DNA from 3 places in the Idiomarina sp. PL1-037 genome. Region 2 is predicted to be linked to each of the others. Evidence: predicted binding sites of a transcription regulator. Region 2 holds the regulator's gene; each other region holds the start of a gene.
What was found. Region 2 encodes sigma-54, which starts transcription at its own class of promoters, with help from an activator protein. Its sites were predicted from a motif close to GTTGGCACGNNNNTNGNNT; they were not measured.

Region 1 (3,144 bases), 410 kb from region 2:
CCTTAGTACTGCCGGTATATGAGTGGTCAGAAAATAGAATGAAAGAGGTACGTTATGGCTGAGCGACAAGTATTGGTTGTTGAAGATGACGTATCGCTGCGTGAAGCAATTATCGATACGCTGGAACTGGCTGATTGTCAGTGCCTGGAAGCCGCTAATGGCGAAGAAGCCTTGCTTATTCTGAAAAAAGAATCCGTGGCGCTGGTTATCAGCGATGTACAAATGCCGGGAATTGATGGCTTACAGTTATTGCGCAGCATGAATAATCAGCAATACGACATTCCGGTTATTATGATGACGGCCTTTGCAAAGGTGGATGACGCAGTCGTTGCTATGCGTGAAGGCGCTGTCGATTATCTGACTAAGCCGTTTTCAATTGAAAAGCTACAAACACTGGTGCAGCGTTATTTGCCCGATGGTGCAATTAACGATATTGAGCCGGTAGCAGAAGAAGATTCCAGCCAGGCCGTGCTGGCTATGGCACGAAAAGTTGCGGGTAGTGAAGCGAGCGTTATGGTCACCGGGCCTAGTGGTACCGGTAAAGAAGTGCTGGCGCGTTATATTCACCAGCACTCGGGTCGCTCAGATGGGCCCTTTATTGCTATTAACTGCGCAGCCATACCCGAGAACATGCTGGAATCGATGTTATTTGGTTATGAGAAAGGTGCCTTTACGGGCGCTAATCAGTCTTCGCCCGGTAAATTTGAACTGGCTCAGGGCGGTACTTTGCTGCTCGATGAAGTGACTGAAATGGCTATGCACTTGCAGGCTAAGCTGTTACGAGTCATTCAGGAGCGCCAGGTTGAGCGTCTGGGGTCACGTAAAACCATACAGTTGGATGTCCGGTTAATAGCTACCTCTAACCGAGATTTACAACAGGCGGTGCGCGAAGGGCTATTACGCGAAGATTTAATGTATCGGCTGAACGTGTTTCCTCTGCATTGGAAGTCTCTACGTGAACGACCTGCGGATATCGTTCCTCTGGCAGAAAATTTATTGCAGCGACATAAACAACGTTCCGGTATTAAAACGCCCGTCAATTTCTCCGCCGCAGCAGTTCAACAGTTAAAGCGCTATTCCTGGCCGGGCAACGTTCGGGAGCTGGAAAATGTAGTGCAAAGAGCTCTGGTGTTGCATCGCGATGGGGAAATTCAGCCACAGGACCTTATGCTGGAACTAAATGACGCGGTGGAAACCGTTAGTGTGTTTCCGGAGCAGGTGGAGACGCCTGAAGATAAGTCGGAAAACCTCGATGAGTCACTTTTCCATCAGGAATACCAAATTATCAAAGAGGCGCTGCAACGGCATCAGGGGAAACGCCAACCTGTTGCCGATGAGCTTGGGATTAGTCCTCGCACGTTGCGCTACAAGCTTGCGAAAATTCGGGAACAGGGGCTGACTCTGACCGGCTCATAATACGGTCTTGAAATACCTTGTCCATTACCATTAGCCCTGTTTCTCAGGGCTTTTCTTTGTACCTCACCGCCGCGATCAAAAGTTGGCACTCTGTTTGCATAACTAACCTTAAATAAAGTCAGTGATGAATTTTTGACGGGGTTAATTATGAAAGTGGAAGCAAACGCACTTTATCAACAGTTACAGTCTATGGCCACGCAGGCTTCCCAGCGTGATCAGCCTACGAATGTGAACGCCCTGCAAGGCAATACCTCTCAGGCTGATTTTTCCAATATGCTGAAAAACGCAATGGATAATGTTAACGAACTGCAGCAAACCTCAGGTGATTTAAAAACCCGCATGGAACTCGGTGACCCAAATGTCACGCTGGAGCAAACCATGATTGCCAGTCAAAAGTCGAGCATAGCGTTTGAGGCAACGGTTCAGGTGCGCAACAAAGTCGTTGATGCGTACAAAGAAATAATGTCAATGCCGGTTTAACCGCTGCATCACTGGAGATATAAGTCGTGGCTGAATCAACGGATCTAATGGTACAAGATACTGACTTACCTGATAACAACAGTTCAGGTAACGATGACGGCAGTGAAAAGACCAGCATCATGACGATGTTAGGCAACTTTGACATGCTGCGTCAGGTGATTGTGGTCTTGGCTTTGGCTATTTGTGTGGCCATTGCAGTTTTTATAATGTTGTGGGCTCAGGAGCCAACCTACCGGCCTTTGGGTAAGTTAGAAACTCAGGAATTGATCAGCACCCTCGACTACATGGATGCAAACGGTATTGAATACCAGGTGGACGGCAATACGGTTTCGGTTCCGGAAGAAGATTACGAGTCAATTAAACTGCAGCTAACCCGTGCGGGTGTTGATTACGGTAATTCGACCAACAACGGTTCAGAAATATTAATGAGTGAACCAGGCTTTGGCGTTAGTCAGCGACTGGAGCGTGAGCGCCTGCTTCATTCTCGTGAAGTTCAATTAGCGCGCGCTATTGAAGAAATCAGAAAAGTCTCTGCTGCCAGAGTGTTACTTGCGGTACCCAAAGAAAATGTCTTTGCTCGTCGCGAAAAGCAACCTAAAGCCTCGGTCATGCTGAATGTTCGTGGCGGAAGCTCGCTCAGTGAAGAAGAAGTGGCGTCAATTGTGGATATGGTCGCGTCGTCCGTTACCGGTCTGAATACCGAGAATGTAACCGTAACTGACCAGGCCGGACGCTTGCTCAACTCTGGTTCACAAAGCGCGTTGGCGGCGAAAAGCTCGCGTGAGTATCAAATTGAACAAAAACGCGAACAAGAATATCTCGAAAAAATCGATAGTATTTTGATTCCTGTGCTGGGTTATGACAATTATACGGCACAGGTTGATGTGACCATGGACTTTACTCAACGTGAAGAAACCCAACGACAGTTTAATCCTGATATGCCAGCCATTCGCAGCGAAATGACGGTTGAAAACCGCTCGATGGGTAGTGCAATTGGCGGTATTCCGGGCGCGTTAACAAATCAACCTCCACTGGATTCAGACATTCCTGAAGAAGCCGGAGCGGGAAATGCCGGCGGCGGTGCTACGGGCAGTACTCATCGTGAAGCAACCCGTAATTATGAGCTTGATAATTCAGTCACTTATACACGAAGCCAAACCGGCACTATTAAGCGCTTGAGTGTTTCTGTTGCGGTGAACCATGAAGCAATAACCAACGAAGCGGGCGAAGGTGAAACGCAATCGCGTA
Region 2 (3,144 bases):
TTTGCCGCAGGAGGCTTCCATTTTTCGGAAGTTAACCGTGCGCGATAATCTGATGGCTATTCTGGAAACTCGTAAAGAACTATCAACCAACGAACGTGAAGAGCAACTTGATGCTTTGCTCGAAGAGTTTCATATTGGGCACATAGCAAACAGTCAGGGCATGAGCCTGTCAGGTGGTGAACGCCGTCGGGTCGAAATTGCCCGTGCCCTGGCAGCGGAACCTACATTTATTTTGCTGGATGAGCCTTTTGCCGGGGTGGATCCCATTTCGGTTATTGATATTAAAAAGATTGTTGAACATTTGAAACAACGTGGTATTGGTGTACTGATTACTGACCACAATGTTCGCGAAACATTGTCTGTTTGTGAACACGCTTATATTGTCAGTCATGGCGAGCTTATTGCAAGCGGCGATGCGGAAAGTATATTATCGAATCAACAGGTTAGAGACGTTTACCTCGGTGAGCAGTTCACCCTATAACGTGATACCGGGACAGTCATTATGAAGCAAAGTCTGCAGCTAAAAATTGGTCAGCAGCTGACCATGACGCCACAACTTCAACAGGCTATCCGCCTGCTGCAGCTTTCCTCGCTCGATCTTCAGTCAGAAATTCAGGATGCGTTAGACAGTAATCCATTGCTGGAGGTTGAAGGTGAAACAAGTAACGACGCCGACCAGTCTGAAACCCGCAACATTGAGGAAAGGGACGACAGTCAGCGGGAAACATCCGACGTTATAAAAACTCAGGAGATGCCTGACGAACTGCCGGTCGACAGCAGTTGGGACGACACCTACTCCAGTCATACCCCTGCCAACGGCGCAGCCTCCTCTGGTAAATCCTTTGACGGCGATTTTGAAGTCTACCAGGGCTCTACCAGCGAATCTCTGCAGGATCACCTACTCTGGCAGATGCAACTTTCTCATTTCTCAGAAGAAGACACCGCCATAGCGGAAGCCATTATCGAGGCCATAGACGACAACGGCTACCTAATGGTCGATGTTGATGAAATTATTGAAGCCGTGCGTCTGCCCGAAGTAGAAGCAGAAGAAGTTTGCATGGTGCTAAAGCGTATTCAGCATTTTGATCCAATTGGTGTCGGCGCTCGCAGTGTCAGTGAGTGCCTTGCCATTCAATTGCGGCAACTGAGCGACGACACTGAATACAAGCAGGTTGCTTTATGCTTAGTGACTGAACATATGGACTTACTCGGCAGTCGCGATTTTCGCACTATTCAGCGTAAACTGAAGTTATCGGAAGACGATTTACGCCAGACTATGCGATTAATTCAACAATTGCATCCGCATCCGGGCGAGCAAGTTGCACAGCAACCTGTTGAATATGTTATTCCTGACGTGGCCGTTACTAAAAAAAATGGTCGCTGGATGGTCGAATTAAACCCCGACAGCGTACCTAAATTAAAAGTGAACGAAGAATACGCCGCCTTAAGTAAAGCGGCAAAGTCAGTAGCCGACAGCCAGTACATAAAGAACCATACGCAAGAAGCTCGCTGGTTCATAAAAAGCCTGGAGAGCAGGAATGATACGCTGCTGAAGGTGGCTAATTGCATAGTACAGCGCCAGCAAGGCTTTTTTGAGCATGGTGAAGAGGCTATGAAGCCCATGGTACTGAACGATGTTGCTGAAACTGTCGATATGCATGAAAGTACGATTTCACGCGTAACGACACAAAAATACTTACACTGCCCAAGTGGTGTATTTGAGTTGAAATATTTTTTCTCAAGCCATGTCAGTACAGAGGGCGGTGGTGAGTGTTCAAGCACGGCAATACGTGCTTTAATTAAGAAGATGGTCGCTGCTGAAAATCGCAGTAAACCATTAAGCGACAGTAAGATTGCTGAACTGATAGCCGAACAGGGTATCCAAGTAGCAAGAAGGACAATTGCGAAGTATCGGGAATCGTTGAACATTCCATCATCGAGCCAACGCAAAAGTCTTTTATAACTTTGTTAACTGCAGAAGGAAGACGTTATGCAAATTAATTTGACCGGTCATCACATCGATATTACCGAAGCTCTGCGTGACTACGTGGACACAAAATTTGCCAAGCTGGAAAGACATTTTGACCATATAACGAATGTTCACGTCATCCTAAACGTTGAAAAAACGATTCAAAAAGCGGAAGCTACGCTGCACGTGAATGGCGGTGAGCTTTTCGCCGATTCAAAGCACGAAGATATGTACGCGGCCATCGACGGTTTAATTAATAAACTGGACCGTCAGGTGATTAAACACAAAGAGAAAATGAAACAACATTAATCCATGCAACTGAGTGAATTGTTAAGCGCCGACTGCACCAAGTGTGCAGTCGAGGGCGCAAGTAAAAAAAGACTACTTGAAACCATTAGTCAAATCGTAGCCCCTAAGCTGTCTGGCATTACCCGTCATGACATTTTTGAGAGCCTGTTAAACCGTGAACGTTTAGGCAGTACGGGAATTGGCTTAGGTATCGCAATTCCTCATGGCCGTTTACCTAATGCAAATCATCCGGTGGCGGTATTATTGACCCTAGACGAACCTATCGAGTTCGATTCTATTGACAACCAGCCTGTCGATATTATCTTCGCGCTTCTGGTGCCGGAGTCAGAGCACGAGAACCATTTACAAACATTGGCCACTGTGGCCAGAAGAATGAATGACAAAGACTGCACCCGCGCACTGCGCCATGCAGATTCTGACAAAGCGTTATATCAATTATTTGTGGGCGAAGGTGAACAGTCGCCATGCAACTGATCATTGTTAGTGGTCGTTCCGGATCAGGTAAGACAATTGCTCTGCGCGTACTGGAAGACTTAGGCTTTTATTGCGTTGATAATTTACCCATAAGCCTGTTGCCAACGCTGGTGCATGCAGTCATCGAGCAATATCAAAAAATAGCCATCAGCATTGATGTCCGCAATTTACCAGAGCATTCTGAAGAATTACTGGATTCTCTGAGCTTTTTGCCCAAAGGCGTTGAACCGGAAATTCTGTTTATTGACTCTGACGACAATACCTTGCTAAAGCGTTTTGGCGAGACTCGTCGCCTGCATCCGTTATCGCAAAAAGAACTGCCTCTGCTTGAAGCGCTTCAGGCCGAACATAAAATGCTTGAACCCATTATGGAGAGAGCAACCTGGCGCCTC
Region 3 (3,144 bases), 420 kb from region 2:
GTCCCATTTTTTCTGACGGGAAAACTTACCGCAGCAAGCCCATGAACCCATTGAATCGACGTCAGGTGAAGCAGCCGCTGGATGTTGGCGTAACGGCTATTAATGCCTGTTTAACCGTCGGGCAGGGTCAGCGAATGGGGCTGTTCGCCGGCAGTGGCGTGGGGAAAAGTGTGCTGTTGGGCATGATGACTCGCGGTACCACGGCGGACGTGATTGTGGTTGGCCTGATAGGCGAACGTGGCCGGGAAGTAAAAGAGTTTATAGAAGAAATTCTCGGTGAGGAAGGTCGTGAGAAAGCGGTTGTTATCGCGGCGCCTGCCGACCAGTCCCCTCTTATTCGTTTACGCGGTTGTGAAACGGCTTCTCAGGTTGCTGAGTACTTTCGTGACCAGGGACTGAATGTGCTGCTGTTAATGGATTCATTGACTCGTTACGCCATGGCGCAGCGAGAGATAGCACTGGCTGTTGGCGAGCCACCTGCAACCAAAGGTTATCCGCCTTCTGTTTTCGCAAAGTTGCCGGCATTGGTTGAAAGGGCTGGTAATGGCGGCGACGGTCAGGGTTCTGTTACCGCATTCTATACGGTTCTGACCGAAGGCGATGACTTGCAGGATCCAATTGCTGACTCGGCAAGAGCGATACTGGACGGGCACATTGTACTGAACCGGGAACTAGCCGACAGCGGTCATTATCCGGCAATAGATATTGAAGCGTCTATCAGCCGGGTTATGCCACAGGTTGTTTCAGAAGAGCATATGCAACAGGCGATAAAAGTCAGACAATGGTACTCAAGCTACCGCCGTAATCGTGACCTGATTTCCATTGGCGCATACACTCGCGGAAGTGATCCGGCAATTGATCAGGCTATTGCAATGCAACCGCGAGTGAGTCAGTTTTTACAGCAGAAAATGCGTGACGTAGTGAATTATGATGAAAGCTTGTTATTGCTTAATCAGTTAGTTAATCCGAACCAAAAACAGTCAGCGGGCATGTAATTTATGGCTGAGTTGGCACAGTTGGAAATGTTGCGGGAGCTGGAACAAAGGCGCGAAGATAAAGCCGCTCAGGACTTCTCTCAGGTGCAGCAACAGGTTCAGGAACAGCAGATGCGTCTGGACGGCATGTCAAAATATCGACTCGACTATTTAAACCAGCTGCAGCATCGCGGGCAAAGCGGAATTGCCTCAATGCAGGTAGGGCAGTATCACGCCTTTGTCGGAAAATTAGACGAAGGTGTTGAACAGTTGCATCACGACATTATTAAGTTGCAGCAGGTGTTACAACAACGTAAAGATCGTTGGCTGGCGCAGCGTCGCAAGCGTGAATCGATAGACTTTTTAATAAAAGAAAAGCGCAAGCGTGAGCAAATAGCCGAAGCCAGAAAAGAACAAAATAACCTGGACGATTTTAGCAGTCAGCGTTTTATTCGCGCCAGAAAATAGTTGGAACGAAATTTGCTTGGATACTGACTAGATATTGTTTGCTCAGCTATTGAAAATAGCGCAAGCGCATTGCGAAGTATTATTAAGCAAGGCGTCAATAAGCACTTAATTCAGGAATAAAACTATGCAACAGCTGCTTAATTTAACCGAATCTGCCGACAAGTTTGCACGAGTTGGTAAAGGTAACGACCTATCAGTGAAGAGCGCCGATGGCGATAGCGGTGAGTTCTCGCGGCTGATGCTACAGCAAAATAGCGGCGATAAAGAGCTGCAACAACTGGCCGCTAAAATTGAAGCTTACCAGAAAGCCGGTAACGACGGTGAAGGTGAGCTTGAAGGTAAAGACATCGAGCAGAAAAATGTCGGTGAGCCGGTAACCCGAAACTTATGGGAGCTGTTGCAGCAAATGAAGCAGGAAAGTGCTGAGGTAAGCTCTGAAGGCGAAATTGTCGTGAGTGACGAGATGGATGTTGCTGCGGGCGATGGCGAGCTAAAAATGACCGATGAGCAACTGGCGGAAATGCTGGAAGCCCTAATGGCTAAGCTGGATTCGGCTAGTAAAAGTGAGGGTGATGCCGTTATGACGGATGCCGAACGGCAGAAATTTGCCGACGAGCTTCTGGCCGGCATGACCGATAGTGATAAACAGGCATTACAGGCAAAGCTTCAACAACTTATACAGGCCGCAGAGCAGGGCGAAGGGGCTGAAAGTGCGGTTGAGGATGCCGGTAAGTTCATTGTTAATTTGCTTGAACCCCTTATACCAAAAGCCGACGCTGATAAGTTGTTAGTGGGTAATGAAAAAGCGTTAACTCAGGCTTTGAATGAGGCCGCAGAGCGTGTATTGGCTCAATTGTCTGTATCTCCGGATAAAAGCACAGGCAAGCCGCAAAGTGCTGAAGAATTAACAAATTTGCTTAAGCAACTGGAGCAGCAGGTTTCTGCGCAACAAGCGAAAGGCGAAAGCAGTGAGTTGAGTTTAGCTGAGCAGAAGAAACTGCAGCAGTTCACCGCCGAATTGCGCAAGATTTTAGCCAGCCAAAATGGCGGCGCTGATAAGCCTCAGGCTTTGACTCAGGAGCAGTCGGCTAAAGCTGAGCAGTTACTGGCTGAAGTGAGACAATTATTAAAAGGTCGTACGGGGCTGAGCGAAAAATCGGTAGAACAAGGTAAGGTTGCAGAGCCTGTTAAATCATCGGAATCCGTTATTACAGCCACGGACTCAAAAGCTGGTAAAGAAAAAACCAGTTTTGGCGATATGGGTGTGAAAAGCGATGAGGGTAAGCAAACGGCTAAAGGTGTTTCTGTGAATGCAGCTGTTGAAGCAGAAACAAAAGTAGCCGATGCGGTTCAGCAAGGACAAGTATTCCGGAATAACACCGATGCGTTGGCCGATGCCAGTGCGGCTCGGGCAATTCAGGGGCAAATGGTGTCAACCGCGCAGGGAACTGTAGCTGCGAATGAATCCAGTCAGGCGAATACGTTGCAGGCACTACAACGACCATTAGATTTGCAGCAAACTGAAGCGTCGCAAAAACTGCAGGAGCGTATCAATATTATGATGAGCAGGAATATCCAGCGTGCGGATATTCGTCTGGATCCGCCGGAACTTGGTAGTGTTCACATTCGCGTTAATATGAGCGGTGAGCAGGCGTCTGTGCAGTTTCAGGCTCAAACACAACAGGCTCGAGATGCGTTAGAG

Region 1: a site for sigma-54 is predicted at 1,498-1,516, ahead of fliE (flagellar hook-basal body complex protein FliE). Genes of this name have one in related genera too.
Region 3: a site for sigma-54 is predicted at 1,479-1,497, ahead of U0358_RS03865 (flagellar hook-length control protein FliK). Genes of this name have one in related genera too.

What each region holds. Positions count from the first base shown of each region.
Region 1 is NZ_CP139873.1:850,603-853,746, forward strand. Features, by position in the region: gene U0358_RS03825 (sensor histidine kinase) at 1-62, shown strand, start outside; gene U0358_RS03830 (sigma-54-dependent transcriptional regulator) at 55-1,416, shown strand; gene fliE (flagellar hook-basal body complex protein FliE) at 1,564-1,896, shown strand; gene fliF (flagellar basal-body MS-ring/collar protein FliF) at 1,944-3,144, shown strand, end outside.
Region 2 is NZ_CP139873.1:439,702-442,845, reverse strand. Features, by position in the region: gene lptB (LPS export ABC transporter ATP-binding protein) at 1-481, shown strand, start outside; gene U0358_RS02090 (RNA polymerase factor sigma-54) at 503-1,963, shown strand; gene hpf (ribosome hibernation promoting factor) at 1,991-2,278, shown strand; gene ptsN (PTS IIA-like nitrogen regulatory protein PtsN) at 2,282-2,752, shown strand; gene rapZ (RNase adapter RapZ) at 2,743-3,144, shown strand, end outside.
Region 3 is NZ_CP139873.1:856,401-859,544, forward strand. Features, by position in the region: gene fliI (flagellar protein export ATPase FliI) at 1-995, shown strand, start outside; gene fliJ (flagellar export protein FliJ) at 999-1,442, shown strand; gene U0358_RS03865 (flagellar hook-length control protein FliK) at 1,567-3,144, shown strand, end outside.